Regions from separate parts of the Alkalibacillus silvisoli genome, predicted to be linked through region 2. Evidence: riboswitches for the same ligand, from Rfam matches in the RefSeq annotation. Region 2 holds a riboswitch; each other region holds the start of a gene.
The links. A riboswitch is a leader RNA that binds a small molecule or an ion and turns the genes downstream of it on or off. The one in region 2 is predicted to bind cobalamin.

Region 1 (8,156 bases), on a different contig from region 2:
CATTTGATTGTTCTGAACTTCTATTTGAAGAGGAGCTTCCTGAGTCATTCTGGCTTGAATCTTCATTGGACTCTTCTACTTCATCACTATTTGATTCTGTGGTGGTGCTTTGATCACTTTCTTCATGGGTTGAATTTCCCTCATCACTACTATGACCCTGCTCTTCATCATCAATAGAAGAATCTTCTTTTTCAGTTTCTTCCCTTTTTTCAACCTGTTTATTATTTTCTTTTTTGTTTAGTAATGTATCTAATAAATCAGGTGCTATTGATTGTTTATACTCAACTACCCGTTCTACCTCTCCAACCTCATTTACATCAGTTAAAGATTCTTGGTTAGAGTGTGGTTCTTCCGGTGAACAACCTATTATAAAAAAGAGAATAAAACCAAGCATGACCTGAATCAGTAGACGTCTCATGGTAATTACCTCCTCTTTGATGTAAGCATCAGGTAATCCAGTCAACCTGAATTATCCATCAACTCACTTAAAGATTAACACGTAGTCTTCTTTTAAAAACAACGAGCATAATGCCTGCAATCACCATAAATATTCCGATTGCAATAAAAGTATAATTGGATGTTGCCGTATCAGGCAGCTCTTCACCTGATGCTGTATGTTTGATTTCAGTATTTTCATTTGAAGTATCTTGATCTACATCATTATTATTTTCAGTTGAATCCTTCTTGTCATCCGTACTAGATTCTATTACACCTGTAACATTTTCACCTCGATCGTCCTCTTTTTCATCGATTTTATCTTCTTGCTCTTTTGGAACATCCACATCTTTATCTTCTTCTTTTTCTTCATCTTCTTCTTTCTTACCTTCATCTTGCTGCTCTTGATCTTCTTGCTCATCTTCTTTATCTTTATCCTCACCAGTCACTCTAAAGTCAAATATTGCTCCATCATTATTTAGAAACTTATAGTATGCTGCTAAGCCAAATACGCTTTGATTAGAAGCAATACTATTTGATTCATCATCACCAATATTTTGGTCAAAGCCGCCATCATCATTTCGAAATTGAAGTAAACGCTCCACTAAATTAACGCCTTTTTCAGTGGTAAATTCTTCACCTGTTGGGTCAATACCAACCGATACAAGTCCTGTTATAGCCATTGCTATTGATGGACTGGAATCCCCCCCATGGAATGGATCTGGGTATCCACCATCTTCATGTTGAGCTTTTGATAAGTGGGCTGCTGCATTGTCAATAACGGTTTTAATATTTTCATCACCTTGATATGGAGCAAGTGCTGCTAGTCCCATACCGGTTAAATCCACATGAAAGGAATTGCCGAAAAGAGACCAACCACCATCATCCAACTGTTCTTCAATTAAGTATTCAATCAATTTGTCTTTTGACCATGTTGCATCGTCTTCTGTATCATAACCACCACTATTAATCGCCAATAAGGAATAAATAGGGCCATTATTACCTTGACTTGTCATGCCTTCATGATTTGTTAATTTTTCTATCAAGTTATACCCTTCAATATCCGTTGCGTCTTTACCGGCAGCAGTTAAAATTAAAATGTTTCTTGCTGCGTCTGTAACAAGTCGAAATTCACCTTCATTCACTACAACACTTTCAATCGAATCCTCAGCAATTTGTTGCGCTACATCTCTTTTTAATGCATTCAGGGTAATGGATCCATACCAATCCAGGCTGTCATTTGATAAGAGATAATCAATCGATTCATCTGTTAATTGTTTAATATATTCAAGTGTTAATTCCTCTAGATTATCACTTTCAGGCTCATCTACTTCCTCTTCATTTGTAGATTCTTCTTTTCCATCATTGCTTCCTTGTTCTCCTTCAGAATCATCACTTCCAGAGTCTTCATCAATTAGCTCAGTAGCAATTAACTCCAAGTGGTCCCCTTCTTGCATTTGATAATTAACAAGACCTGTCTCCATAGAGTCATCATTTAGATACATGCCCCAGTAAAAAGAATCATCAAGGGCATCATCTAGATCATTAATAAATGTTAGAAACTCGGAATCAACAGAAACATCCAAGTTAATACCTTCTTGGTCTGTTGCTTGGAGTATTGCATCGTATGCTGTTCCAAATTTAACAATATCAACATTCGTTTCCGGTAAAACTTCTTCATCATTCAAACCAACAGCCGATACCTTAACATCAATTGTGGTATGTGGCCATATGTCTTCATCTACGACCTTAAATAATAGATTGTCTCCATGATCTAACTCGTATCCTTCTGCACCTACATCAGCTGTTGAACCATTAACAAAAAATCCCCAATAATAACCCTCTTCAGGTGAGTTTTCATTAATACCTGTAATAAATTGACCAAGGTCTGTATCTTCATAAGTCACTTCTGCTACGTCATCCAACGCATCAAATGCTGTATCCTCGTCTTCAAATGAAACAGCTTTAGTTTCAAATACATCTTCCCCGTCTTCATCAATCGCTGTAATGGTTACTCCACTAGGCAATTCATCTGCATAGGCAGGTGAACTCGAATACATGCCTGATTGAGCAATTAAAAAAATCGTTGCAATAAAAACAATGAATGAACTTTTAATTCCTTTTCCTTTAAATCTATTCACTATATTCCCCTCCAAATTAATCGATCTAATCCAACAAAAAAAACATCTCTTCAACAACGAAGAGATGTATACTTACATTATGCTACAGCGACACTATGTAAAATAAACTTAAAAATTCATCATGCGCTGGCACACCTCCCTATCCTCGTAGGTTGAATGGCGTAAAAAGATAGGCAGGTTTCCTGACTCATGATCATCATTTTCTATTACCTTCCCGTCTATTGACAGTGGTATCTTAATAGAAAACTTCCAATTACAGTGGCGGGACCGTGTCGGATTTGAACCGAACTTCCCTTTTAATGACTTATAGCGTGCTACAAGCCAACCCAACTTTTTCCTATTCAGTTATAAATATCATAAGCTACAAAATCTTAAACGTCAAGCCACTTTAAATAAAAGATATAATTACAATTTATCATCCATATAGAGAGTGTAATCTAAACTGTGTAAGTACAAGAGCGTACGGCTGCTACTTGCCTGTTTAGATTACACCCTCATAAGATTCACTTTTGGTTTTACGTTTTTAACGCTATGGCGAACTTCTGTGAATAGATCTCACTCTTTTGCAAGTGAAGAAATGATATATGTGAATAATTGAATTAATTTAAGAACTAAAAAAGCCTTCACATCAATATGGTGTAAAGGCTTTTTTATTCATTGACTTTTTGAACCTTTCTTCTCCATTTCCTTCCATTTTGAATAATTAAAACCTAACTGAAAGACACCGGTGATTGCCATGATTATAGAAAATACAATTACAGGACCTGTCGGAACATCAAGAAATAAAACAAAGGTGACTAAAAATATGGCGAAAATCCACATCCAAATTGTTCTTATAAACCTTTCTTTATAATTTAATTTTTTGTAAAAGAGCTTACTTCCCATTAAGTACCTCTCCTTTTACTTTGCTCACTATTATTATAATACAAAATCGTGTTATTTGTATTTATTGTAAAAAATTTCATTATAATATTTTGAACAAAAGTTCTTCTAAATAAATCCAACTTTTCGAGAAAAAACTTTACAAAAATTAATGATTACTATCAAGTTTACTTGTCTTTTAGTTACTAAATTTTTCTTTAAAAAGGAGCGATTACATGTTCAACAATGGAACGATATTACTAGTTTTATATCATAATATAACCCCATATCATCAACTGATAAAAATGGCATACCACTGACCTCCATTGATCATGACTTTTCGCACCCATTGATTAAATAGTGCCCATCTTTAAAATGTCACTCTTTAATTAAAAGAATACAAACAACAAAAGGAAAGATGAAGCACAAAAATCCGAACGCTTTCATTTAAGATGAATCGTTCGGATTTTCTATTATGACAACTAATTTTGTTTCAAAATCGCCCTATTAAGTTAACTCCCGCTCTAAAAATGCGTAAAAGTCCACCCACTCTTCAATTAACTTCGAAGTCGGCTTCCCTAAACCATGTCCTGCTTTAGATTCTAACCGTAAAATCGATTTTGTATCCGGTGACTTCTCTAACAATGTCGCATGGAATTTTTTCGCATGTGCTGGGACAACTCGGTCATCACTCGCAGCCGTTGCAATTAAGACAGGTGGATAATTCACACCTACTTTAACATTATGAAGAGGTGAGTATTTGTATAAAAATGGGAAGTGTTCTTCATTTTCAGCACTACCATACTCTGGAATCCAAAACTTCCCGATCGTAAACTTATGATAACGAAGCATATCAATAACTGGGACACGACAAATCACAGCACCAAATAGATCAGGGCGCTGAACCATGCAAGCCGAAACTAAAAGACCACCATTCGACCCACCCATAATCGAAAGCTTTTCTTTCTTCGTATATTTCTTTTCAATTAAGTATTCACCAGCTGCAATAAAGTCATCAAATACGTTCTGTTTATTCTCAAGCATGCCAGCCTCATGCCACTTTTCACCATACTCTGAACCACCACGCAAATTAGCAACCGCATAAACCCCACCTTTTTCTAACCAACGTAGAATTGCAGGGTTAAATGAAGGGGGCAAACTAATATTAAAGCCACCATAACCATATAATATAACTGGGTTTTCACCATCTAAAGGTAAATCCTTATGTTTTGTTATAAACATCGGAATACTCATGCCGTCCTTTGATGAATAAAACACTTGTGTAGTTTCAAACTGTGACGTTTCCACTGCTAATTCTGATTCAGCAAATATACTTAACTCATTAGTATTTAAATCATATTGATAAACAACTGTTGGACTTAAGTAAGAAGTCATCCCGAAAAACATTTCCGATTGATCATGATTTCCTGTTAAATCTGTAATTGAACCCAGTAATGGCACTTCTATATGATGGCTTTCAGTACCATCAAAGTTATACACCTGTAATTGATGATGCGCATCGTGTAAAAACGCCACAACGAACTGTCCATTTATAAACTTTACAGCATGCATTAAATCATTTTGCTCACTAATGATTTCTTCCCAGTTTTCTCGTTCAGGCTGATTCAGATCAATACAAATAATTCGACCTTTGGGAGCCGCCAAATTCGTCTTAAAATAAAAACGCGAACCTTCATTATGAATATAAGTATATTGCGCATCACCCTCATCTAATAAGCGGTGAAAGTCAGTTTTTGAATCCAACTCTTTAACAAAAAAAAGATTTTGTGCAGCTGTCCCTTGCTTTGAATATATACAAATATACTCTCCATCAGTGGTAACAAACGGAATAAACATATAATCTTTAGCATCTGAACGTTCATAAATTAACTCATCTTCACTTTGGTCTGTCCCAATTCGGTGAAAGTAAACCTTATGGTACTGTCCATGCTCATCTTCACTAATAATCTCTGGATTTGGAAAACGACTATAGAAAAACCCTGAGTCATCTGGCGCCCACTCTAATGTTGTAAATTTGACCCACTTTAAGTGATCACTTAACACTTCACCTGATTTAAGATCTTTCACATAAACCTCTTGCCAATCACTACCTTGTGATGAAGTTGCATAAGCTAATAAATGCCCTTCTTGGCTCGAAGAAAAGTTCGTCATCGCAACTGTTCCATCATTACTTAAGTCATTCGGATCTATGACTTTAGACTCGCCATCCTCATCTAGTACATATAGAACTGCTTGATTTTGAAGTCCGTCATTTTTCTGATAAAACAACTTATCCTTCACACGTGTTGGTACAAAGAACTTCGGATAATTCCAAAGCTCCGTTAAACGCTCACGATCCTTTTCTTTAGATGGCGCACCTTTAAAATAAGCTTCAGATTGCTCATCCATTTCTTCAACCCATTTTAATGTATCCTCACTATTAGAATCCTCTAGCCAACGATACGGATCTTCCACTTTCGTCCCGTGGAAATCTTCTACAACATTACTCTTTTTAATAACTGTCATGTTAATTCCTCCTCTCCTTATTTAATTCGATACACGAAATGAAGTTCCTTCTCACTCATTAATCTAACTTTGATAATACAGAACTAATCGTTTTAAAGGCTTGTTTTAACTGGATTTGCTCATCTTTCGTTAAAGTCGATAAACGGTTTTCCACTTTCTCTTCTAACATCTTCTTCTTATCTTCTAGAAAGGCTTGTCCTTCATTTGTTAAATGAATAAACGTGACGCGACGATCATGAGATGACTTCTCTTTTTTTATATAGTGATAGTCAATTAGCTTTTGAATTAAAGGAGTTAAGTTTGATTTATTAATCCCTAAGGCCTGTGCTATCTCTGACATTCGAATGGGACCCAATTGTTGAACTATATGTAAAATATGAAAGTGCGACGGATGTAAGTCACCAGTTTGAAGTAATTGCTCTTGTCCGAATAGTTTCTTAGGAATATAAGGTAAAGCTGATAACGCCTCATCGACTAAGTCATTTGCATGTAAATGATTGCTCAAAATATCCCCACCTTGACTTAAAGTACTATTTGACATTTAGTTTATAATAGTTAATAGTTATTATAGCATAACTTTCTAAACTAAGGGGGAGCGAAATGAATTCAGTTATTACTGTTAAAGACTTAAAGAAATCATATAAAAAAGTCGATGCTGTTAAAGGCATTAACTTTGAAGTCAAAGAAGGCGAAATCTTTGGCTTCTTAGGTCCAAATGGGGCTGGTAAAAGTACAACAATTAATATGATTTGTACGATGCTACCACCTTCTTCTGGTCAAATTGTCATTAACGGCTATGATGTCAATAAAGAGAAAGACGAGGTTCGTTCAAGCATTGGGATTATCTTTCAAGAAAATACTTTGGATGAAAAGTTAACTGCCAATGAAAATCTAATGCTTCATTGTCGCTTTTATAATGTACCTAAAGACAAACGTCACACCAGAATTCATGAAGTGCTTGAAATTGTTGATTTAGTCGATGAGCAGAACCAACGCGTTGAAGAATATTCTGGCGGAATGAAAAGGCGTTTAGAAATCGCTCGTGGTTTATTGCATTATCCTAAAGTACTATTTCTAGATGAACCAACTGTTGGCCTTGATCCTAACACTCGCGCTCACCTTTGGAAATACATTTTAAAGCTTAAAGAACAAGAAGGAATTACAATGTTCTTAACGACCCACTATTTAGATGAGGCAGAAATTAGTGATCGTGTTGCCATTATGGACCAAGGACAAATTATTGCGATTGATTCTCCCACTTCACTAAAAGACCAACTAGGTGGCGATCTAATCGAATTATCAACTGAAGATAATGAACAAGCCTTAAAAGAAATCAATGAAAAGGTTGAAAATGCTGATGTTACTGTAAATGGCGATACAATTCACCTTAAAGTCGCAAGTAGCGATGCTTTTATTTCATCGTTTATTAAAACGTTAGAAATTCCAATCACAACACTAAACATTCGTAAACCGACTTTAAATGATGTCTTTTTAGCATTTACCGGCCGAGAAATTCAAGCTACGGGGGAATAGGAGTGTTAATATGGAAGGAATCATCGCCATATGGCAACGCGATTTAATCAAATTTTTAAGAGATCGAGCTCGTTTATTCGGCTCATTTACCATGCCGATTTTATTTCTATTAATCTTTGGTGGTGGGTTAAGTGGCACGATGGAATCCATGATGGTCGAAAATATCGGTGTGGATTCAAATGAATTTAACTATATCGAATTCGTTTTTCCAGGTATTGTCGCTATGACCCTTCTTATGACGGCAGTGTTTTCTGCTATGTCAGTCATTGAAGATAAGAATTATGGCTATATGAAAGAAATATTAGTCTCACCAATCTCACGTGTCAGTATCGCAATTGGTAAAATGGCAGGAGCAGCAACTGTTTCAACCATTCAAGGCGTGCTTTTATTCGCCTTAATCCCATTACTTGGACTGTCATATGATCTCTTCTCACTCATCCAAGTCATTCCATTTATGTTCTTATTTGGCGCAGCTCTATCTGGTGTTGGCTTATTGTTTGCGAGTGTTATTAGTTCAACTCAAGGATTCCAGTTAATTGTCAATATCCTTGTTTTACCGATGATCTTTCTATCAGGGGCATTATTTCCAATTAATAATATGCCTGGATGGTTAGATGTGATTGTCAAGCTTAATCCCGTAACCTATGGGGTTGATGTCAT
Region 2 (8,156 bases):
AAAGTCATTAACTCGATTGTTAATACTGTGAATAGATTGAACAGTATCTTTTAAGTTTTCCATCATTGTCTTGAATGAGCGTTTCAGTTGGCCGATTTCGTCTGTTTCTTTTTCACTAACCTCAATAGAAGTAGATAATTTACCACCTGCAGCTTCTTCAGCTTGTTGAGATAGCTCTTGTAAAGGTTTAGCGATTCGATTTGACAATTTAAGTGATAAGAACAATGTAAGGGTGATTAGAATAATGCTAGCGATTATGATGAATGTTACTAAATTATTGATCATCGTTTGTTGTTCTTGAATGGTTTCGTTATACCAATTTGTTGAAGCTTCTTCAAGCATGTAGGCATCGTTAACTAATCCCGCTGTTCTTAAAGCTTGTCTATGAACTTCATTCACATTCTCTTCTTCTAAAGCAGTACGCGCTAGTTGTTGCCAGTCTTCATATTTATCTTGTGCTTGCGTTAACCATTGTCTTTGGTCTTCAGTTTCTACAAGGTTAGAGATGCCTGTAATGGTTTCTTCAGTTTGTTCGATTTGAAATATTGCATCTTGTCTTGTTGCCTCAGATGGACTGTAATAATAAGTTGTTAAAGCTTGTTCTGATGATTGTAGTTGAGCATGTAATTCCTTACTTTCCAATAAGACTTCGACATCTTCTTGGGACGAACTTTGAAAAGTAATCATTTCAAAAGCAATCCATGAAACGAGAGCCAAACTTAAAAGCAAAGGAATCATCGTCATGATATATAATCGTTTTTTGATGTTCATTTAATCACTCCTTTATGATTCATTTCTAGCATTTTCAAGTGTTTGTTCTTCAAGGCTAGATAATTCAATTAGACGTATTGGAGCAAGTCCAACACCCTCTTCATTTAAACCAAGTTCAATATGTTCACCTTGAAGAGTTTCACCATTATGTAAACGTTCCATAATGTCATAGATTGCAACATTTACATTTTTAACCATTGAGGATATAACAGCTTCCTCAGCAATGGTGAATTGATCTGTATCTACTCCAAACGCATAGATTCCTTGATTTTCAGCTTCTTGTAAAGCACCTGTTCCAGTAAATCCAGCTGATGGAAATAAGAGATCAGCACCTTCATCAATCATTTCTTGAGCTATGTCAGCGCCTAATTGGTCATCATCAAACGTCCCAGCATCTTGTGATAATATTTCAGCATCTGAATTCGCATCTTCAACACCTTCAATAAAACCACGTTCAAACGTACGAATGACTTCACTATCCACACCACCAATAAAGCCTACAACGTCCGTTTCCGTTCTCATACCAGCAATTAGTCCAATTAAGTAACTTCCTTCATCTTCTTTAAAGGTAATGGAAGTGACATTAGGTAAGTCAATCACGTCATCAATAATCACAAACTGTTGGTCAGGATAAGTTTCAGCCAGTGTTTCAATAGCAGGCGTTGTAGTGAAACTTAAACCAAAAATGACATCATGTCCTTGTTCTATGAGGTCTTCAAGATGCTTTTCATAATCCTCATCAAACGGTTCACGATAGTCAAAAACAATACCCAGTTCATCACGTGCTTGGGCTAATCCTTGAAAGGCTAAATCACTGAATGCATTATCACCTAACCCACTTTCAGTTACTAATAAACCAGCACTAAGTTCTTGATCAATAACTGCTTCCTCTTCTGAAGAACAAGCAGCTAATATAAATGTTAAAATTAATAAAAACATTAACTTATGTACTTTCATAAATATCCTCCTAAATTCTGAAAATTATGTCGAAATTAATCGAAAAATGACCACTAAATTATTATCGGATCACTATCCAGTTCTGTTAATAGCCAAATGAATTTTTTAGGAGTTTAGTAGAACTTTTGGCATATGTTGACGAATGGGTGTTATAAGATTAATATAGAAATTAAGAATTAAATACATAGAACATTTAGGTGTGAGCATTTAGTTGCTTATTTAAAAGGGAAGTTCGGTGTAAGTCCGACGCGGTCCCGCCACTGTTATGGGGAACGACTGACCAAATCCACTGTTAAATACGGGAAGGGGGTCAGAAGTGATGAACCTAAGCCAGGAGACCTGCCTAAGTATGTTTTAGCTTATTTCCTTCGGGGTTAAAGGGATAGCTATATATCAGTCGAAAGATTAATATATAGTAGAGACTAAAGTGCTCATATTTCCTTACTCTAGGGAAATATGAGTACTTTTTATTATAGAAAGGAAGAGGAAGATGAAAAAGACAATTTGGTTAAAATTATGTATCGTAATGATGTTCGTAATCGTTGTCGGGTTAACAGCTTGCCAAAGTGCAGAACCTGAAGATGAAGAGGTGAATGATGAGGAAGCTGAAGAAACTGCAGAGAATGATTCAGATGAACCGGTTACTTTTACAGATAAAGCAGGTGAAGAAATAACAATTGAAGAGGAAGTAGAGCGAATTGTTTCTGTTATTCCAAGTGCAACTGAAATTGTATTTGCAGTAGGAGCAGGTGATCAAGTTGTTGGGGTATCAGAATGGGCTGATTATCCAGAAGAAGTTTTTGAAGTTGAAGAAACTGTTGGTGATATGAATTTAAATATTGAGAAGATTGTTGAACTAGAGCCAGATGTAGTCATAGCTGATTTAAATAACGCAGGGGATTTAGATGCAATGCGTGATGTTGGCTTGAATGTGGTTACATTAGGCTCACAAAGCTTAGAAGAAGTTTATGAAGATATTGAAATGGTAGGGAATGCTACAGGTCAAGCTGAAGAAGCAGAAGAGATTGTTTCAAATATGCAAAGTCAAGTTAGTGAAGTTACAGAGCAAGTCAGTGACATTCCAGATGATGAACGTAGGAGTGTTTGGTTGGAGCTTGATTCAGATTTGTATTCTGGTGGAGAAGGCTCTTTCTTACATGAATTATTAACACTTGCTGGTGGTGAAAATATTATCGCTGATGAAGAAGGTTGGCCACAAGTAAGTGAAGAAATTGTGTTAGAACGTGACCCAGAAGTGATTATTACAACATATGGCTACTATACAGACGATGTGGTTGAATCAGTTTTAGCTCGGGACAATTGGCAGTCTGTCACAGCAGTAGAACAGGAAGAAGTACATGATATTCATAATGATATTGTGACAAGACCAGGACCAAGGTTAGTTGATGGCCTAGAAGAGATCGCTACTATTTTATACCCAGAATATATGGAGTAATAGGACATCACGATCATGTAACGAATGGATGTTATAAATGAAAAAACGCTCGATTTTATGGATTGCTTTACCGTTATTAACCCTTATATTAGTTGTATTTATGAGCTTATCGATTACCTTAGGTGCAGCTAATCTTTCTTGGCAGACTGTGTGGCAAGTGATCCTTTCAAGACTTCCTATAATCAATCAGTGGATTGAGCCTAATTGGAGTGACTCAACAGAAACGATTGTATTAGACATTAGAATGCCGCGTGTAATCTTAGCAGCTATTGTAGGTGCAGCTTTGGCATTAGCGGGTGCGATCTATCAAGGTGTATTACGCAATCCATTAGCTGATCCATTTATTTTAGGTGTGTCTTCTGGAGCTTCATTTGGTGCTGCTTTAGTCTTTGCCTTAGGACTCCAAATTGTTTGGCTAGGTCAATTTACATTGCCTGTTGTTGCGTTTTTATTCGGCTTTGGCACACTAATGGTCGTTTATTTCTTAGCACGTATTGGACAAAAAGTCAAAATGGAAACGATTATTCTAGCTGGTGTTGTTGTGCAAGCTTTTATTGGTGCTTGTCTTTCATTAGTTATGACCTTAGCCAATGAACAACTACAAACGATTGTGTTTTGGATGATGGGGAGCTTAACATTAACTGATTGGAGCTATACTCAAGTTGTTTTGCCGATTATAGCTGTAGCTGGCGTAGTCGCTCTGTTTTATACACGTGAATTAAACATGCTCGGATTAGGTGAAGAAGTCGCTCATCATTCAGGTCTATCAGTGGAACGAACCCGTTTTTATCTACTCATATTAGCATCGATTATGACAGGGGCGGCCGTTTCAGTTTCTGGGGCAATTGGGTTTGTTGGTTTAGTTGTACCTCACATTATTCGATTGATTGTTGGAGCAGATTACAGGCTGATCTTGCCGTTATCGATCGTTGGTGGTGCGATCTTTTTAGTTGGTGCTGATACACTGGCTCGAGTATTAATGGCACCACGTGAGCTGCCATTAGGAGTCATTACGGCATTTTTAGGAGCGCCATTTTTCGCTTATTTATTAAGAAAGGCGAAACGTGAATTTTTTTAGGAGGCATACTTATGCTGTCTGTAGACAAGGTGAGGAAGGAAAAAGATTTTAAGTTATTGCTGAAAGACGTTACATTTCAAGTCGATGAAGGCTCGTGTGTTGGGCTAATTGGCCCAAACGGTGCTGGTAAATCAACTTTAATGAAAATGATCTCAGGCTTAGAGCACCCAACTAGCGGTACGATCAACGTCTTAGGCCAAGAGGTAGGGAAGTGGTCAGTTAAAAAACTTGCTCAAAAAGTTTCTGTCTTAACTCAAGATGGCCTTTCTCCGTATCCAATGACAGTATATGAAGCGGTACTAATGGGGCGTTATCCGCATTTAAGCTTCTTTCAAAGAGAAGGGTTAGAAGATTATCGAAAAGTCGAGCATGTATTAAATATTACTGGCCTAATGTCGATGCGTCATCAAATGTTAGATACGTTAAGCGGTGGTGAGAGGCAGCGAGTGGCTATTGCTAAGGCAATGGTTCAAGAGCCTGAGGTTTTATTATTGGATGAGCCCACTTCTTATTTAGATATTGGTTATAAAGTGAATGTGCTTAATCTTGTTAAAGATTGGCAACAACGCGAACAGTTAACGATTTTAATGGTGCTACATGATTTGAATTTAGCTGCACAATATTGTGATCAAATGATTCTCATGAACAATGGTGAAATTGTAAAGCGGGGAAACAGTGAGGAAATCATGGATGTAGATACGTTAGAGACTGTCTACAAAGCCAAACCAGAGATCATACGCCATCCTAAATCTAATATTCCACAAATTTTATTATAAAAACAATAGTCATATACACATGATTTAGTATAATAGAATGAAAAAGGACAAGCGGAAATTAGAAATGGGGATCATAAAATGATTGAGTGGCGTAATTTATATCGCGGTGGACTAATGGGGGTTAGTGATTTAATCCCTGGAGTAAGTGGTGGAACGATCGCGGTTGTTTTAGGTATTTATCAAAGGTTAATAGAAGCGATTAATGGTATTTTTACTCGAGAATGGAAAAGGCACCTCGCGTTTTTAATCCCGTTACTAGTAGGTGTATTATTAGCACTATTCTTACTATCTAACATTGTCGATTGGCTATATGAACATTATCCTAATCAACTTCAATTTGCATTTTTAGGCTTAATTGCAGGAATCCTTCCGATGCTGTTGAAGAAATCAGATTATAAAAAGACATTTGGTGCTCAGCACTATGTACTGTTTTTCTTAGCGGCTTTATTAGTTGGTTCTACAGCAATATTTCAAGAAGGTGTTGCTGATACAATTACGACGTTTGATGGCTCGACATATGTGTTGTTATTTTTATCAGGTTGGTTAGCGAGTTCTGCGATGATCTTACCAGGTATAAGCGGTTCAATGTTGCTGTTGATTGTCGGGATGTACCCAACATTCGTTTATGTTTTAAGTGATGTCGTCATTGAGGCACTTATACCCCTAGGTTTAGGCATTGTATTTGGGATCTTAATAATGAGTAAGATTATTAAATACTTTTTAAACCAATATTTTTATCAAACATATGCGTTAATAATTGGGCTTGTGTTTGGTTCAATATTTGTTATTTATCCCGGTTTTGATCCAAGCTTCTTATTGAACGTGGTAAGTGTGGCTCTTATTTTTGTTGGAATGTTTGTAGCTTATTTATTAGGGAAGTTGGAGCACCAGCAATAAAATAGGGCTAACTGGAATGTTAAGTGAATGCTATTGTAATAGTCTTATTGAACTGTCCCAAGTGGAATTAAATTTCCTTTTGGGACAGTTTTTTTAGTTTAGAAACTATAATTGGAGTAAATTCCTTTTATAATTTATGAAAAATTGGATTACGGTTTTGGAAAGTTGTGACGTACTTGAACCCAATCTCTTGTAATAGGTGATAACCTTCATCAATTCGGTCACCAACCCGTTCTGGCTTGTGTGCGTCCGATCCGACTGTAATGATCTCACCACCCATATCATAATATAGCTTTAGTATTTCACGACTAGGTAGTAAACGGTTCATGTCATATTTATAACCGGATGTATTAATTTCAATTCCTTGGCCACGCGGAATAATGGTTTTAAAAATCTCCTCAATGACATCTAAAAAGTGATAAACCCCAGGCTCATATTTATAACGAGTGACTAAGTCTAAGTGGCCTAAAACACTGAATTGCTCAAAGCCTTGCACACATTGGTAAAGTTCAGTGTAATACTTCTCATAAGCATCATTTAATGATTGATCTTCAAACAGCCTACCTGAGTGTAAATCTTTTTGATCTGTTGTATGCATTGAGCCAATAATAAAGTCAAAGGATTGTTTAGAAAGTAGCTCATCGTAACGTTCTATAAGATGGGGTTGAAATCCTAGCTCAATTCCTTTCCGAATATTAATTGTGTCTCTGTATTGTTGTTGCATGTCACAGATTTTTCGATCATAATCCTCTAAATCTACCTCAAATACAATTGTAGGGTCAGGGTAATCATAATCGATATGTTCTGTGAAGGAAATTTCCTTTAGACCTTTTTGTATGCTGGCTTTAATCATTTCTTCCATAGGGGCTTTACAGTCCGCTGAAAAACTCGAGTGCATGTGATTGTCAAACATATGATCATCCCTTTCTATGAATCTTATTTTAACTGGTTGACAGTCGGTATTACAATGGATAAAATAATATTAACCTTTATTCTGATAAAGTGATAAATAAATAAAGTGATAAAGGGTGTTTATATGACTAGTCAACAATTGCCACAAGGAGTTGCAGATTTATATGCACAAGATTATGAGATAAAACAGTCTTTAATTGACCGTTTAAAAAAGCTATTAAGTAGTTATGGCTGTCAACCTATACAAACTCCAACATTTGAATATTATGATCTGTTTATGAATGTGCCAGGAACAATGGATACTGATCAAATGATAAAGTTAGTAGACCATGATGGTAAAGTGTTAGTTTTGAGACCGGATGCTACTGTACCTATTGCACGTATGGCAGCTCAATCGAATTCAAGAGCACCTTCATTAAATAAATTATTTTATGTCACGAATATCTTTCGAATGGAAAGTGGTGAATCGGACAAAACATCGCGCTCGTTTACACAAGTTGGCGTTGAATGTTTTGATGATGCTCATCCACTAAATGACGTTGAGATTGTTGTCTTAGCTATTGAGCTGTTGAAAGAAACAGGTATGGATCATGTTCAACTCGAATTAGGTCAAGCTGGATTTTTTAAAGCTTTACTTCAGGAGAGTAACCTTGAAGAAGATAAACAACAATTAATACAACAAAAAGTTAATGAAAAGAATGAATATGAATTAAGTCGATTACTTCAATCGTTACAGATCGAAGAATGGGTTAAAGACCAATTAGTTCAATTAATCAACTTATTTGGAGAACCCGATGATGTTTTATCTAAAGTAGAAGATTTTAAGATGAATCATGGAATGAACCAATCAATTAAGAGGTTAACAGAGTTAGTGAATCAGCTTAAAAGACTTGGTTATGAACAGTATATTTCAGTCGATTTAGGCTTAGTTAATCACTTGAACTATTATACTGAGACAATGTTTCAGGGATATATTGAAGGGTATGGAAAGCCAATCATTCAAGGTGGCAGATACGATCAATTAACCAAATATTTCGATTTGAAGACGAGTGCTATTGGTTTTGGGATTTATGTCGATGATTTAATAAATATTGTAAAAATGCAAAGCAGGCTTCCAATTGAACTACCTAAACAAGTGACTATTGTGACAGATTACGAGACATTTCCTGAAGCGATGAGATTAGCCTATGACTTAAGGCAAGAAGGGCTAGTAGTAAGTATGGCTTATGATCAGATAAATGGAGAGAATGTTGAAATCTTAGTTGAATTACCAGAGCAAACAGTAACGATAGAAGGTGATAGGGTTCAC
Region 3 (8,156 bases), on a different contig from region 2:
AGTATGGAAAATGAAAATACTGCAATAGAAATAAATAAAAATTGGACTGACATTTATTATTTGCTGCACTACAGACATCTAGAAAATTTATCACACCAAGCAATTAGGCTATTGCAACATATTAAAAAGAGAGGTAATTGCTCGGTTAGTGATTTGGCAGAGTTACTAGGTGTAACTCATAATACTGCTTCTGAACATATAAAAAGGTTAACTAGTAAAGGATTAGTGGTTAAAAAACGGAGTTCAATTGATGAACGAAGAGTTGTTATTTCATTAACTGATAATGGGGAGTTAGAACTTCATAAACATACACACTTAGATGAGTCAAAGTTGAATAAAGTTTTAGACAATCTATCTGTTGAGGAAAAAAATCAGGTTGAACAAGCTTTTTCTTTGCTTAGAGAGGAAGTGGTAAAGTGTTTTTCTTAACAAAAGTTATGGTTTCAGCCATAATTATTGGAGCTGTAACCGAAGTGGCAAGGTACTTTCCTAAGTATGGTGGAATTATAGCAGCATTACCATTAGTGAGCTTGTTAAGTTTGTTTTGGTTAAGTGTACAAGGGGAGAAAATAACAAATTTAAGTAACTTTGCGCTTGGGGTATTATGGGGATTCCCTGCAACAGCAGTACTATTACTGGTAGTCGCATTATCTTTAAAGCACTCTATGTCTTTAAGTATTTCTATTGGTTTGGGAGTAGTGTCATGGCTTGTAGTGTTATACATTCAAGATATTTTGATTGGATCATAAAATTGAAAAACTGAAGGAGAACTTAAATGCTAAACAAACAAGGTTTTGATTTATGGGCAAATGATTATGACAAAACAGTTCAAATTAGTGAAGAGAATAATGCATATCCATTTGCGGGTTATAAGGAAATATTAAATACCATTTATAATGAAGTGATGAGTCAAAAAGAAGCTAAAGTGCTGGATATAGGCCTAGGTACGGGTATTTTAGCAAGTAAATTATATACAAATAATCATCATGTAGATGGTATTGATTTTTCTTCTAAAATGATCGAGATTGCTAAGGAGAAAATGCCGGAAGCTAATTTAGTAGAGTGGGATATTTCAGATGGGTTACCTCCTAAAATGGTGGAGAATAAGTATGATTTCATTATAAGTACTTATACTTTGCATCACTTATCAGATCAAGATAAGGTTTCGTTTATAAAGCAGTTACGGTCAATATTAAATGAAAATGGTAAAGTGTTAATTGGTGATATCTCATTTGAGACACGCGCGGATCTTGAGGTCTGTTATGAAGACAATAGAGACAAATGGGACGAAGATGAATATTATTTTGTAAATGAAGAATTGGCTTCATCTTTAGAAGCTGATTGCATCGTCATTTATAAGCAAATTTCACATTGTGGCGGTGTGTTTATCATTGCGAATAAATAATATTAAAAAACCCACGACTCGAAGTTTGAGCCTCTCGGTCGCGGGTTTGAGCCTCTTGACTTGAAGTATGAGCCTCTTGGTCGCGGGTTTGAGCCTCTCGACTTGAAGTATGAGCCTCTCGGTCGTGAGTTTGAGCCTCTTGCTTTTTTTTACGCTTTACGAACTGGAATCCAAATCTCACTAATTTGATCTTGACTACTGACAATCTCAGGTGCTTCGGCGTGCTCATATTTTGATGATGGGAACCATTCACTATAAATTCGTTGCCAAGTATCTTCAATAGCTTCCCATTCACCTTCTACTTCAAAAATCGCCCATGTGTTTGCAGGAACTTCTAGTCGTGTAAATGAGTCAGGGGTGTTTTGGGTTGTTGCAACACCAAAATAATAGTCGATCTCTCCTTCATCTTCGCCCTCACTGGTGTAATCTGTTAACACATGTAAAATCCCAGGTGGTTCTAAGTCAGAAAGGTTTGCTAATTCATTAATAGTCTCTTCAGACATCGTTTCCCAAAGCTTTACAACTTCAGGGTCAACATCATTGTCAATCACTCTCATCCTTTGTTTAATTCCAGTAATTGAAAAGGAATTTTTTTCGATAATGCGTACATTCATTTCATCTACTCCTCTAACAGTTAGTTGGAAGGTCAATTTAGGATAAGATTTTAACGAGGTGCTCTGTTCTTTAAGTTCAGATGGCATAAGTCCATGGACTTGCTGAAAGGCTCGGGCGAATGAGTTCGGTGATGAGTAGCCATACTTCATGGCAACATCAATTATTTTAATCTCATTACTCTTTAGTTCCATCGCAGCTAGTGTCATCCGTCTTCTACGAATGTATTCGGATAAAGGAATCCCTGCTAAAAATGAAAACATTCGTTTAAAGTGATATTCAGAACATTGAGCTATTAAAGCGACTTGGTTAAAGTCAATTGCTTCATCTAAGTTGTCTTCAATATAATCTAACGCATCATTCATTTGTTTCAATAAATCCATGTCATCAACCTCCCATTAACTAGAGAATACCAATTCATTCAATTTAATTCCCCACATTTTGTGCACAGATATGTGAGATATTTTACATCAAAAGGGATATCCTATCTTAAATTATTATATGCTATACTGATATTATCAAAAGCTAAGAGCATGAATTTCTGTTGGAGGACTTATTATGAATTTATTAATAGAGTACCAGTGGGAAATTTTTATTTCATTAGAGGTTTTATCTTTAGTTGCTTTGTTGTTATTTGGCGTTTTTCGTTATTACCTTGGTCATAAGCAGAGTAGCTTATTATTTATTTTATTATTTATTGTTTTATTAATCATCGAGGCTATCTTAGGGGTAGTCATTTACCAAGAAACAGGAGAATTCCAAACCTTTCAACTAGTCGTTTTAATCTTTGTGATCTATGCGCTAACTTTTGGTATTAATGATTTTCGTAAGTTAGACCGCTGGATGCGTAAGAAATTTGGCTCTTGGCGCGAAGTTGAGATGTTGACAGAGAAAGATTATGAGATTATGAATCGCCAGAAAGATCCTAAATACATTGCTAAAGTCAATCGTAGAAGTGCTATGATTCATTTAACTATCTTTGTAGTTGTTCAAGGTATTTTTTGGTCACTTGGAACAGATAGTTTTGAAGAAATGAGAAGTTATCTAACAGACTTATCTTGGTTTGAAGCAGGAAATTATGAAGATTCACCGTACCCGAGTGAGACGTTGTATAGTATTGGCATGGTTTGGACTATAATCTTTGTCATTGATTTTATTTACTCTTGGTCGTATACTATTTTTCCAAGTTCTAAATCTGAGTAACTATCTATCTAGGTGTTAACCAGGAGGAATAATATTGACTAAACTTGTTGTCTTATTTTTCGCTACATTATTGGGTATATAATTGAGGTCGCTACACCCAAAAGACTCCGAACGCTGATAAATCTACCTGAACGCTGATAAAAGTTGGTCGAACGCTGATAAATCTACCTGAACGCCTATAAAAATTTCCAAGCGCTGATAAAATATCCTCACAGGTAACTGATCATTGTTACACAAGGCTACTAATGTTCCGTATTTTAGCAGCCCTTCAACCTTTTGTCTCAAACTCTTTATTTCTTAATCCCTCTCCAGAACACTTTCCAAATATCATTTAAATGATTCTCTAATGCCATGCTTGATAGTGAATAATAACGCAAATCTACATCTAAGTTATTTAAGATAAAGAGGTAATGTCTTAGTATGGTTTGACTGGATAGTGCTGGGTCAATTTCATGGTTTGTTTTTCCTTTTTCAATAATTTGTAAAAATGTATTTTCGAGTTGTTCTTCACTTGCTTGAAGAATAGGTTTAACTTGTCCTTCGATCTCAGGTGGTGTGAAGAGAACAAATCGATAAAAGAATTCACCTAAAAATTCGATTTGGTATTCATTTGTGTAAATTTGATTTAATACACTATAAAGTATTCGCTCAGCTGACTGGTCTTGAATTTGATTGACCGTCGAAAATACAAAATCGATATACTCCTTAGCCACCTGTTCAACTGTATGATGAAAAATCGCTTCTTTATTTTTAAAGTGAGCATATATTGATGGTTTTTTAATTCCAACGTCATCGGCTATTTTCGTCATAGTTGTGGCTTCATAACCGTAATCTGAAAATAGCTGGATGCTAGTATTAATAATTTGTTCTTTCGTATTCATGAAAGTCATCCTTTTCTTTGTTTTAAAGCTGTGTTAGAATTAATGGGCAAAAACCTACCGTTCGTTAGGTTGTCTATCTTATCATAACATGGTGGAGAGGAAAGATAAATATGCTAGAGTACATTTGGCTAAGTTTTAGTGCTTGGTTTATGGGTTTTTTTCCATTATTTGAAATATATCTTGCTATACCAGGTGCGATGGCTATGGGGTTAGACATGGGGTCAGCGGTAGTATGGGCGAGCTTGGGTAACTTTTTAGCGATTCCAATCATTGTCTTCTTCTATGATCAATTATCAAAGGTTAAAAGAATCAATAAATATTTTGATAAGCTATCACATTCTCGCTTCAGTCATAACATTAGAAAAGGTAGTTTTATGTTTGTATTAATAGCAACCCCTATTGTTGGTGCTTGGGCAGTTGCTGTTCTAGGAAAATTATTCGGAATGGAACGTGGGAAGTTGTTCTTTTCATCTGCTATTAGTATTACTTTATATGGGGTTCTATTAGGTGTATTAACCGAATTCGGGATTAATACTTTTTTTTAGCAACGATTGACTACCGACCGTTAGTTAGCTTGTCTTATGAATTGACATTATCGATCGGTTGAGAGATATTATTGGAAGAGAATTGATCATTCTCAGACAAAATTAAATATGCCTTATGGTGCTTGTGAAAAGCTTAAAAGGGAAGGTTGGTGTAAGTCCAACGCGGTCCCGCCACTGTGATGAGGAGACATATAGATTATCCACTGTTCATGTGAATGGGAAGGACTATGTGTTGATGAATCTGAGCCAGGAGACCTGTCATAAGGAAGAACATGAATTCCTACGGGAGATAGGAGGGTGTTACGTCATGGTTGACTATGTTTCGAGTTATGGTGTGGTTCCATAATTAGTTTGGCCTTTTCATTATTAATAGTATGGGAGGTTAATAGATTGGAACCATTACCGGTTAGTTATTCGAAAATGAAACAGACAAAACTAGTCCTTCCACCTGATACGAATCATTTAGATACAATATTCGGTGGCAAGGTGTTAGCATTTATCGATGAAATTGCTGCTTTAACAGCAATGAAGCACTCTAACGCTGCAGTTGTGACAGCTTCTATTGATTCAGTAGATTTCCTGTCATCTGCAAAAGTAGGAGATGCTTTAACTTTAGAAGCGTTTGTAACTAGGACAGGTCGTTCATCGATGGAAGTGTTCGTCAAAGTATATGCTGATGATTTACTACAAAGGAAGAAAGAACTAACAACAGAATCTTTCCTTACTATGGTCGCAGTCGATCAGTACGGAAAACCTATTCCAGTACCAAGAGTTGTTCCAGAATCAGAAGAGGAAAAAAGGTTATATGATACAGCACCTGCTAGGAAAGAACACCGGAAAAACCGTTCTTTGTTAAGGTGAGGAAAACCAGCTAACTAGAGTTAGCTGGTTTAATTATTAGTTAGTTCTCTGATCAATGCTTGGTTCATATCGTCAGTAGACGTTTGAAACCCTTCATAATACCACTCTAATACCAACCCTAAAATCGCATTAGCATAAAAAGAAACTTTGAAATCAATCTTCTCTTGTTGTAAATTACGTGACTTCATTGAATATTTAACCAATAACTTAATTTTGTTAAGAAACATTTCATAATAAGAAAATTTCGAGCTACTACTAAAAATAAAACTATAAATTTCTTTATTTTCATACACATGTTCAAATAGATTGATCATTTTTGGCTCAAGTTGATCTTTGTTTTCGATTCTGTCTTGAGTTGTTTTAGTTATGGCGTCTTCAAGTTCTAGTAAGAGATGGTCTATAAATTCCTCGAAGTAATGTGGAACATTGTTATAGTGAAGATAGAAGGTTCGTCTCGTTATCTTTGAATTCCTACATAGTTCTGTAACGGTAATATCCTCTAATGGTTTTTCTTTTAAAAGTTCAAGTAAAGCAATTTTTAAGTTTTGTTTTGTTTTTACAACCCTTAAATCCCGTTTCATTTTAATCTTATCTCCTTAGCTGTTTTGAATCATTTTATATTTAAGTATATTTGATGACACTTTTATTATACAAATGTATAATAAAAGTGTGGGGATTCTTAATAAAAGTTTACAGCTTTATTTTAGCATGGATTAATGAACACTTAGTAAAAAATCATTTTATAAAGGGAGAGAAGTTACATGAAAGTTAGGGACAAAGTGATTGTTGTGACAGGTGGAGGAAATGGCATTGGCCGAGAACTCGTATTAAATCTATTAAATAAAGGAGCTTCTGTTGCCGCTGTTGATGTTAATAGTGGCGGGTTAGAGGAGACGGTGAACCATTCAGGTGAACATCGTGATTATCTATCAACACATGTTGTTGATATAACAGATCGTGAGGCAGTCGAGTCTCTACCTAGTGAAGTGATTGACCACCATGGCAAAGTAGACGGCATTATTAATAATGCTGGTATTATTCAGCCTTTTGTTGATGTAGAAGACTTAGATTATGAAAAAATTGATTTAGTCATGAATGTTAACTTCAATGGGACACTATATATGACAAAGTCTTTCTTGCCATATTTCTTAGAAAGACCAGAAGCGCACATTACGAATGTATCAAGTATGGGTGGTTTTTTGCCTGTGCCAGGACAAACCATTTATGGAGCGTCCAAAGCAGCGGTGAAACTTCTAACAGAAGGATTACATTCTGAGTTAAAGGATACAAATGTTAATGTAACAGTCGTTTTCCCAGGTGGAGTAGGGACGAATATTATGGAGAACTCTAATGCAGAGGGCACAAGAGAATCAAGTGGTGACGATGAAGGACAGTCACACAAACTACTAACTCCAGAAGAAGCAGCAGAAATAATTGTTAGTGGAATGGAAGATGACAAATACCGTGTTCTAGCTGGAAAAGACTCAAAAATGATGGACCGCTTATACCGACTTGTGCCTAAAAAGGCTGCTAACATTATTGCTGATAAATTAAGGTAAAAAATTGATTCTCACATTAAGTCTTTCACTCTCTTAAAATAAAGAACTAATTATAATGTTTAATGACCTTGTTGCCAATCCAATTTCGTGTTTTCACAGTAAAGTGTGATAACATGAAATTGGATAAATTATGTAAGATAGATTTAGAAGAAAGTGGTGTAGGGTGAGATGGGAAAAAGTGAAAATATAATTTTAACGAATATGTGTATGGTGTATGATGGTGATTACATATTAGTTCAAGAACGTTTGAATAAAGACTGGCCAGGCATTACATTTCCAGGTGGTCATATCGAAAATGGTGAATCCTTTTTTGATTCGGTTATTCGAGAGGTTTATGAGGAAACGGGTCTAATCATTAAAACGCCAACACTTTGTGGCGTTAAGCAGTTTAAACCTAAAGGTGCGGACCGTTATCTAGTCCTGTTTTACAAAACTGATCAATTCGAAGGTGAGGTAACATCATCAGAAGAGGGTGATGTGTTCTGGATTAAAAAGGACGAGTTAAAGAATTATCAGTTGGCCAATGATTTTGAAAGTATGGTTGAAGTATTTGAGTCTAATAGTTTAAGTGAATTCTTCTATGATGAAAATTGGGAGATGAAGTTATTATAGTTTGATGGAGGAATCATAATGAATTTGACATTTGATCGCCCTTTTTTTGGAACGACTAAGTTTTTAAATATAAAACAAGGTAATTACCCAACTGGTAAAATGAGACGCTGGGCTCGCCCTCCTAAAGAAAGACCTTCATCCAACCTTCAGTATGATGTAAATATTGAGGTAATCGGATCAGGTCAAACTTATGACATTACACAACAATCATTCTCAATTCGTGAAGGTTATCATTGGGATGTGACCGAAAATAATCGTTTGCTGACAACGATAACGAGTGCAAAAGGGTTGAAAGAAAAACATCGAGTCGACTATCATTTTGATGAAACTATTACATTATCTATAGAAGCTAGTTGGAGTCTGAAGCCAGAAGGTACTATTTTCCTTGATGAAAATGAAGTAGGGAAAACTAAGGCACAAGGGTTTATAACTAATCGTCAATATGTCATTGATTTTGAACCAGGTGATCATCATTTTG

Region 1: linked by a shared signal. The riboswitch ahead of ABDZ63_RS14350 (DUF4430 domain-containing protein) and the one ahead of ABDZ63_RS01850 (ABC transporter substrate-binding protein) in region 2 are both predicted to bind cobalamin.
Region 3: linked by a shared signal. The riboswitch ahead of ABDZ63_RS07050 (acyl-CoA thioesterase) and the one ahead of ABDZ63_RS01850 (ABC transporter substrate-binding protein) in region 2 are both predicted to bind cobalamin.

The regions. Positions count from the first base shown of each region.
Region 1 covers NZ_BAAACZ010000029.1:2,164-10,319, reverse strand. Annotated here, with positions in the region: gene ABDZ63_RS14355 (DUF4430 domain-containing protein) at 1-418, opposite strand, end outside; gene ABDZ63_RS14350 (DUF4430 domain-containing protein) at 486-2,576, opposite strand; cobalamin riboswitch at 2,732-2,921, opposite strand; gene ABDZ63_RS14345 (hypothetical protein) at 3,231-3,461, opposite strand; gene ABDZ63_RS14340 (prolyl oligopeptidase family serine peptidase) at 3,945-5,963, opposite strand; gene ABDZ63_RS14335 (MarR family winged helix-turn-helix transcriptional regulator) at 6,022-6,468, opposite strand; gene ABDZ63_RS14330 (ATP-binding cassette domain-containing protein) at 6,564-7,496, shown strand; gene ABDZ63_RS14325 (ABC transporter permease) at 7,507-8,156, shown strand, end outside.
Region 2 covers NZ_BAAACZ010000003.1:217,070-225,225, forward strand. Annotated here, with positions in the region: gene ABDZ63_RS01840 (methyl-accepting chemotaxis protein) at 1-771, opposite strand, end outside; gene ABDZ63_RS01845 (BMP family lipoprotein) at 784-1,728, opposite strand; cobalamin riboswitch at 1,907-2,089, shown strand; gene ABDZ63_RS01850 (ABC transporter substrate-binding protein) at 2,219-3,184, shown strand; gene ABDZ63_RS01855 (FecCD family ABC transporter permease) at 3,222-4,262, shown strand; gene ABDZ63_RS01860 (ABC transporter ATP-binding protein) at 4,274-5,038, shown strand; gene ABDZ63_RS01865 (DUF368 domain-containing protein) at 5,117-5,935, shown strand; gene ABDZ63_RS01870 (histidinol-phosphatase HisJ family protein) at 6,063-6,833, opposite strand; gene hisZ (ATP phosphoribosyltransferase regulatory subunit) at 6,972-8,156, shown strand, end outside.
Region 3 covers NZ_BAAACZ010000010.1:13,826-21,981, reverse strand. Annotated here, with positions in the region: gene ABDZ63_RS07085 (MarR family winged helix-turn-helix transcriptional regulator) at 4-429, shown strand; gene ABDZ63_RS07080 (DUF3147 family protein) at 417-749, shown strand; gene ABDZ63_RS07075 (class I SAM-dependent methyltransferase) at 776-1,405, shown strand; gene ABDZ63_RS07070 (AraC family transcriptional regulator) at 1,555-2,400, opposite strand; gene ABDZ63_RS07065 (hypothetical protein) at 2,576-3,220, shown strand; gene ABDZ63_RS07060 (TetR/AcrR family transcriptional regulator) at 3,511-4,101, opposite strand; gene ABDZ63_RS07055 (small multi-drug export protein) at 4,212-4,646, shown strand; cobalamin riboswitch at 4,746-4,923, shown strand; gene ABDZ63_RS07050 (acyl-CoA thioesterase) at 5,067-5,507, shown strand; gene ABDZ63_RS07045 (TetR-like C-terminal domain-containing protein) at 5,537-6,088, opposite strand; gene ABDZ63_RS07040 (SDR family NAD(P)-dependent oxidoreductase) at 6,269-7,066, shown strand; gene ABDZ63_RS07035 (8-oxo-dGTP diphosphatase) at 7,235-7,678, shown strand; gene ABDZ63_RS07030 (hypothetical protein) at 7,697-8,156, shown strand, end outside.